2 regions of the Streptomyces sp. GL_141 genome follow, and region 1 is predicted to be linked to the other one. Evidence: riboswitches for the same ligand, from Rfam matches in the RefSeq annotation. Region 1 holds a riboswitch; the other holds the start of a gene.
What was found. A riboswitch is a leader RNA that binds a small molecule or an ion and turns the genes downstream of it on or off. The one in region 1 is predicted to bind guanidine.
Positions count from the first base shown of each region.

Region 2: another riboswitch for guanidine. It lies ahead of AC3IX6_RS36435 (Ohr family peroxiredoxin); the one in region 1 lies ahead of AC3IX6_RS24125 (DMT family transporter).

Region 1 covers NZ_CM174402.1:5,433,536-5,436,926, forward strand. Annotated here, with positions in the region: gene AC3IX6_RS24105 (HNH endonuclease signature motif containing protein) at 1-253, opposite strand, end outside; gene bcp (thioredoxin-dependent thiol peroxidase) at 400-867, opposite strand; gene AC3IX6_RS24115 (DUF3618 domain-containing protein) at 983-1,300, shown strand; gene AC3IX6_RS24120 (GroES family chaperonin) at 1,347-1,691, shown strand; guanidine-III (ykkC-III) riboswitch at 1,749-1,842, shown strand; gene AC3IX6_RS24125 (DMT family transporter) at 1,874-2,194, shown strand; gene AC3IX6_RS24130 (transglycosylase domain-containing protein) at 2,213-3,391, opposite strand, start outside.
Region 2 covers NZ_CM174402.1:8,195,460-8,198,850, forward strand. Annotated here, with positions in the region: gene AC3IX6_RS36425 (aldehyde dehydrogenase family protein) at 1-337, shown strand, start outside; gene AC3IX6_RS36430 (putative glycolipid-binding domain-containing protein) at 327-902, opposite strand; gene AC3IX6_RS36435 (Ohr family peroxiredoxin) at 977-1,429, opposite strand; guanidine-III (ykkC-III) riboswitch at 1,505-1,567, opposite strand; gene AC3IX6_RS36440 (AraC family transcriptional regulator) at 1,620-2,639, opposite strand; gene AC3IX6_RS36445 (type 1 glutamine amidotransferase domain-containing protein) at 2,879-3,391, shown strand, end outside.

The DNA of each region.
Region 1 (3,391 bases):
GACCGAGTCGGCGCAGCACCTCGCACATCGTCGTCGAGGATGCGACAACTTCGCTCAGGATCTCCCTCGTCCACTTCACCCCCTCGCGCTCGAAGTGTGAGACGTCCACACCCAACTTCCGCATGCGGTCGAGCAGGTACCTCCGCGACCCACCCTTCGGGTCCACCCCGAGCTTCCCCAGAGCCTCGGACAGCGTCCGCGACTCCTCCGCCGCCTCTGTGAGGCGTTCCTTCGTGTACTGACTGATGGGCATCGGCCCCTCCATTTCTCGGCCGCACGTGCGGCCCTCGCATGGAGTAACGGACCGATAGTCGGACGGTTGCGGCTGATTTCGTCCGATAAACGGAACAGCCCGCACCGTTTGTCGGGTGCGGGCCGTTCCGGAAGGAGGGGCGGGGATCAGATGCCCAGGTCCTTGATGATTTTGGCTACGTGGCCCGTGGCCTTGACGTTGTAGAGGGCGCGTTCGACCTTGCCCTCCTCGTCGACGATCACCGTGGAGCGGATGACCCCGGTGACGGTCTTGCCGTACAGCTTCTTCTCGCCGAACGCCCCGTACGCCGTCAGGACCTCCTTCGAGGGGTCGCTGACCAGGGTGACCTTCAGGTGCTCCTGCTCGCGGAACTTCGCCAGCTTCTCCGGCTTGTCCGGGGAGACGCCGATGACGTCGTAGCCGGCCGTGGCCAGGACGGCCAGGTTGTCCGTGAAGTCGCAGGCCTGCTTGGTGCAGCCCGGGGTCAGGGCGGTCGGGTAGAAGTACACGATCACCTTGCGGCCCTTGTGGTCGGCGAGCGAGATCTCGTTGCCGTCCGCGTCGGGCAGGGTGAAGGCGGGGGCGATGTCGCCCGGCTCAAGTCGCTCGCTCATTCTCAACAGTCTCCTCAAGAGGGGATCGGTACGGTGTCGAGACTAAGCTGCTGACAGACTGTTCATGGTGGGCTACGCCCGCCAAGGGACCGACCACGACGACGGAGGCAGCGCGGTGCCGGAAGCCAGGACCCCCGCACAGATCGAGGCGGACATCGTCCGTCGCCGCGAGCAGCTCGCTGAGGCGCTCGACGAGATCGGGGTGCGGATGCACCCCAAGACGATCGTCGGGGACGCCAAGGCGAAGGTGGTCGGCAACATCGACCACGTCGTCGGTCGCGCCGTGGCGACGGTGAACCGCCTCGTCACCGACGCCGGTGATGCGCTGCGCCACGACGATGGCGCCCCGCGCGTCGAGCGGATCGTGCCGGTCGCACTGCTCGCGGTCGGCGTCGTGGGCCTGCTGGTGATGTCGGCGCGGCGCAAGCGCTGATGACCCTGCGGGGTGCGGGGCGGGTGTGGGCGGGTAGGTTCGCTCCGTGAGCGAGAACACCACCACCCACGACAAGCTGCCCATCCGCATGCTGCACGACCGCGTGCTCGTGAAATCCGATTCGCCGGAGGGTGAGCGCCGCTCTGGCGGCGGCATCCTGATCCCGGCGACGGCCGCCGTGGGCAAGCGGCTGGCCTGGGCCGAAGTGGTCGCGGTCGGGCAGAACGTACGGACGGTCGAGCCGGGGGACCGGGTCCTGTACGACCCCGAGGAGCGGGCCGAGGTCGAGGTCCGCGGGGCGACGTACCTGCTGATGCGGGAGCGGGACCTGCACGCCGTGGCCGCCGAGCGGCTGGAGGGGTCGGAAGACTCCACGGGGCTGTATCTGTAGCCCGCGCGCAGAGCTGGAAAAGGGCCGGTGACCATCGTCACCGGCCCTTTTCGTTCGGTTTTGCTACGGTGGTGGGGAACCCCCGACGAGACGCGCCGTACCGGGTTGCCAGTGGCCAGTGGCCAGTGGCTGCAGGACAAGACGACGCACCCCGTTCCGCTCTCGTCCCGGAGGTGCCTGTCATGGCCTGGGTTCTGCTCATCGTCGCCGGTCTGATCGAAGTCGCTTGGTCGATCGGCATGAAGTTCACCGAGGGATTCACCCGGTTCTGGCCGAGCGTGTTCACGGGCGCCGGCATCGTGGCGAGCATGGTGCTGCTGTCGATCGCGGTCAAGACCCTGCCGATCGGTACGGCGTACGGCGTGTGGGTCGGCATCGGCGCGGCCGGTGCGGCGGTGGTCGGGATGGTCGCCATGGGTGAGCCCGTCACCGCCGCCCGGATCTTCTTCATCTGTCTGCTGCTGGCCGCCGTCGTGGGGCTGAAGGCGACCTCCGGTCACTGACTGACGACCGGGTCCTGGTTACTCCAGTAGGTCCGCCGGTGGGCGCAGGCCCTCGGTGGTGCCGCCCTGTGTGCCCGTCGTGGTGCCGGTCGTGGTGCCGCCGTCGGTCTGGCCCCCGGTGTTCTGGCCGCCGTCCGGCTGGCCGCCCGTGGTCTGACCGCCGGTGTTCTGGCCCCCGGTGGTCTGCCCCCCGTCGGTCTGGCCCCCGTTCGTCTGTCCGCCGTTCGTCTGTCCCCCGTTGGTCTGTCCGCCCGTCGACGGGGTCCGCGTCGGGCGGCCCGGCCGGTTCGAGGGGCGGTCGCCCGGGGTTTCCTCCGGGGACCGGCTCGGGTCCGGGTCCACGGGCAGGGGCTGCGGGGGCCGGTTCGCGCCGGGCATGAGCTCCAGGTCGAAGTCGACGGGGTCGGTGTCCGCCAGGGCCGTCTTCGTGTACTGGGCCCAGATCCGGGCCGGGTAGCCGCCGCCCCCGATGCGGGCCTCGCCCAGGGCCCCGTAAAGGGATTCCAGGGCGCCGGTGTCCGGGTCCTGGCCCATCATCGAGACGACCGTGACCAGGTTCGGGGTGTACGCCGCGAACCAGGCCGAGCGGTCCAGTTCGCCGGTCCCCGTCTTGCCCGCGGCCGGGTGGCCGGCGGCCAGGGCGGCCGTGCCGGTGCCGTTGTCCACGACGCTGACCAGCATGGACGTGGTGGTGTCGGCGGCTTCGCGGCTGACGGCCTGGGCCGGGTCGCGCGGCGGGAGCGGGACGGTGTCCCCGGCCTTGGTGATCTTTTCGACGAAGGTGTGCGGGGTGTGGCGTCCGTGGGCGGCGAGGGTCGCGTAGGCCTGGGTCATGTCCAGGACGCTGGCCTGCATGGTGCCCAGTGCCATGGCCGGTCCCGGGTCGAAGTTCGGGGTGTTCTCGGGGATGCCGAGGGCGATGGCGGTCTGCTTGACCTTGTCGGTGCCGACGTCGACGACCATCTGGGCGAAGACGGTGTTGACGGAGAGGTCGGTGGCGGTGTTGACGGTGATGTTGCCGTAGCTGACCTGCCCCTCGTTCTCCGGTGCGTAGGGGATGCGGGTGCCGACGACGCGCCGCTTGTTGTCGCCGTTGTAGATCGTGTACGGGGTGATCGTGCGGCCGTCCTGGGTGCGGGAGTCGTTCTGCACGGCGGAGGCGAAGACGAACGGCTTGAAGGTGGAGGCCACTTGGTA
Region 2 (3,391 bases), 2.8 Mb from region 1:
GCCGACCGTGGTCGCGGGCGTCCGCCAGGACGACGAGATCGTGCAGGAGGAGATCTTCGGACCCGTCGTGACCGTCCAGTCCTTCGCGGACGAGGCAGAGGCCCTGCACCTCGCCAACGGAGTGCGCTTCGGCCTGGCCGCGAGCGTGTGGACCACCGACCACGACCGCGCGATGCGTGCCACCCGCGCCCTGCACACCGGCATCGTCTGGGTGAACACCCACGGCACCACCGTCTCCGAGATGCCCCACGGCGGAGTCAAACACTCCGGCTACGGCAGCGACCTCTCCCTGTCCGGCCTCCTGGACTACACCCAGGCCAAGCACGTCATGCTGTGAGCGAGGCGGCCAGGGAGGGGTAGTCCAGGACCAGACCGTCCTCGTCGAAGACGATGTCCGCGCGGAAGCCGTCGGACGCGTAGCGGACGCGCGCGCCGTGCTCGGCGCGCGCGAGATGCGTGTACGTCTGCCGGTCCGCACTGACGGCGAGGTCCGGGACCGAGACCCAGGCCATGAGGAAGTGGTGCGGTCCGGTTCCGGGCCGCTGGTGCAGGCCGTGGCGGAGCACGGGCATGGTGTTGGTCAGCGGGCAGAGGCCCAGGTCGCAGTCGAACGCGCCGTCGAGATCGGGGCGGTACGCGCCGTCCACGGTCCAGCGTCCGGAGTCGTTCCGCAGGTCCAGCTCGCGGGTCGACGCCGCCGTCTCGACCGTCAGGTGGAGGCGCGAGGTCACGTAGCCGTCGGACGTTTCGAGCGCGTACGCCAGCCAGTACGGCTCGGGGTCCAGACCGACGGCGCGCCCGCGCGCGGCCAGGGCGCCCTGACCGAGGTCGACCCAGGCGGTCGAGTAACCCGAGCCGGGGAAGACCTCCCAGGTGCGCACGAGGCGCCGGGATCCGCTCATGCCGTCACCGTATCCGCCCGCGCGGTGCCCGGCCGGCAGCCGCAGGCGTCCTCCCGCGCCGCGTCGCGCCGGGCTCAGGCTCCGTCGCCGGTGGCGGGGTCGTCCACCGCCAGGAGCGTCAGCGGGATGTTGCCGCGCACGGCCTGCGCGTAGGGGCAGACCGCGTCCGCCCGGTGCAGCAGCGGCTGCAGGTCCGCGGCCCGCCACCCGGGCAGGCTGACGGTGAGGGCCACCGCGAGGCCGTAGCCCGCCGGCGTGTCCGTCGTGCCGAGCTGTACTTCGCACGCCACGTTCGCGGCGGAGGCGTCCGCCCCGAACTCGGCGGCGACCTCCGCGAGCGCGGAGGTGAAGCAGGCGGCGAAACCGGCCGCGAAGAGCTGCTCGGGGTTGGTGGTGCCCGGGACCTTCTTGCGCGGCGGGGCGAGGCGGACGTCCAGGCGCCCGTCGTCGGTGCGGACGGACCCGGTACGGCCCCCGGAGGCGTGCGCGGTCGTCCGGTACAGGCTGCGGGTGAGTGGCACGGTCATGGCGTTCGGCCCATCTTGCTCGACGAGGACGCTGCCCGGGCGCGGACAGCGGAAGGCGCCGCTCGTGCGGCACCTCGCGCGTCGTCGTGCGTAACCGGGTACGGCGCATCTCGTCCGGGGCCTTGGGTCGGCCGCCGGACAATCTAGCAACGGGGACGGCCGTCCGGGGCGTCACCCGCGGTGACCCTCCTCACCCGCGCCCGGCCCCGTCGCGATCCGCGGACGCGGGCCGGTGCCTGCTCCGGTACGCCCCCGGCGGCATGCCCTCCCACCGGGTGAAGGCACGGACCAGGGCCGTCGCGCCGCTCAGGCCGACGAGCGGCGCGATCCGGTCCAGCGGCAGGTCCGTGGTCTCCAGCAGCCGCCCGGCCCGGCCGTGGCGGGCCGTGTCGAGGAGCGCGCGCCACGACGTGCCCTCCGCGTGCAGGGCCCTGCGCAGGGTCCGGACGCTGAGGCTGAGCTCCCCGGCGGGGCCCTCGGGGCCGGCGTCCGCCAGCGCGGCGTCCTCCAGCCACTGCCGTACGCGCTCGGCGACGGTCCCGGCGGCGGACAGCCGGTCCAGCAGCCGGTCGGCGTAGGAGCGGTGCAGGGCGTTGAGCGCCGGGTCGTAGAGGGGGCGGCGCCGGTCGAGGTCCGCGTCGGCGACCGTGATCGCCGTCTCCGGGGCGTCGAAGGCGACGGGACAGCCGAGGACGTCGGCGTACGGCTGCGCCGCGCCCCTGCGGGGGTGGGCGAACGACACGGCCAGGGGTGCCCAGTCGTCGCCGGCGATCCAGCGGCCCGCCCGCACCATGCTGCTGACGACCGCCTCCACCTGCTGGGGGTGCATGGCCGCGGGGGCGACGGTCGGCCGGTAGCAGACCCGGCCGACGCCGTCGTGGCGGTGCAGGGTCACCGTGCCGGCCTGGCTCACCAGCGGGTGGTAGCGCTCGGCCGCCTGCGCGGCGTCCGCGAGGCTGGCGCAGGTGAGGACGAGGTGGCCCAGGATGTGCAGGCCCTCGGGCCTGATGCGGTCACCGACGAGGAGCCCGGTGTGCGGGCCCGCGCCCACGGCGCCGAGCACTTCGTCCCACAGGGCGCGCATCTCGCCGAACTCCAGCCGGTCCGTGGGCAGGGCCCAGGAAGCCGGCCCGCGGGCGCCCTCCACCGTGGCGCTCAGGACGGCGAGGGCGTAGCACGCGGTGACGGAGGGCGGCTCGATGACTGACACATCGGTCAGTCAATGCGGGCGCGCCGCCCCCGTCAACACCGCACCCCACCCCACCGCCCCGGGGGACGACCGCCCGGGCGGGTCCGGAGAGTCAACGGGTTGGCCGCCGGAGTCAATGACGGGGCCGCGGGCCGCTCCTAAGGTCGGCCTGCGGGCAGCGGGGGACTCAGGGCCTCCGCAGCGCCGGGGACGTTCTGCCCCGCCGCCGTCCCGGTCACCACCGCTCAGAGGAGTACGCCGTGATTCTCTTCCTGCTCCCCGCGGGCGACTACGACCCCACCGAGGCGGCCGTGCCCTGGGCCGCGCTGCGGGACGCCGGCTTCGATGTGCGGTTCGCGACCCCGGACGGGAAGGCCGCGTACGCCGATCCCCGGCTCACGGACCTCGGCTTCTCCTGGCTGTCTCCCTGGCTGATGACCCGCCGCGCCGAGCTCGCCGCCTACCGGTACCTCACCGAGGACCCCCATTTCCTCGCCCCCTCCTCGTACAGGGAGGTGGACCCGGCCGACATCACGGGCCTGTTCGTCCCCGGCGGCCACGCCGCGGGCATGCGCACGCTGCTGGAGGACGCCACCGCCCAGTACCTGTTCGCCCGGACCTTCACCCAGGGGCTGCCGGTGGGGGCCGTCTGCCACGGCGTGCTGCTCGCCGCCCGCGCCAAGGATCCCGCCACCGGGCGCTCGGTCCTCCACGGCCGGCGGACGACGGCCCTGACGTCCCTGCTGGAGCTGACCGGTTGGAACCTCACCCGG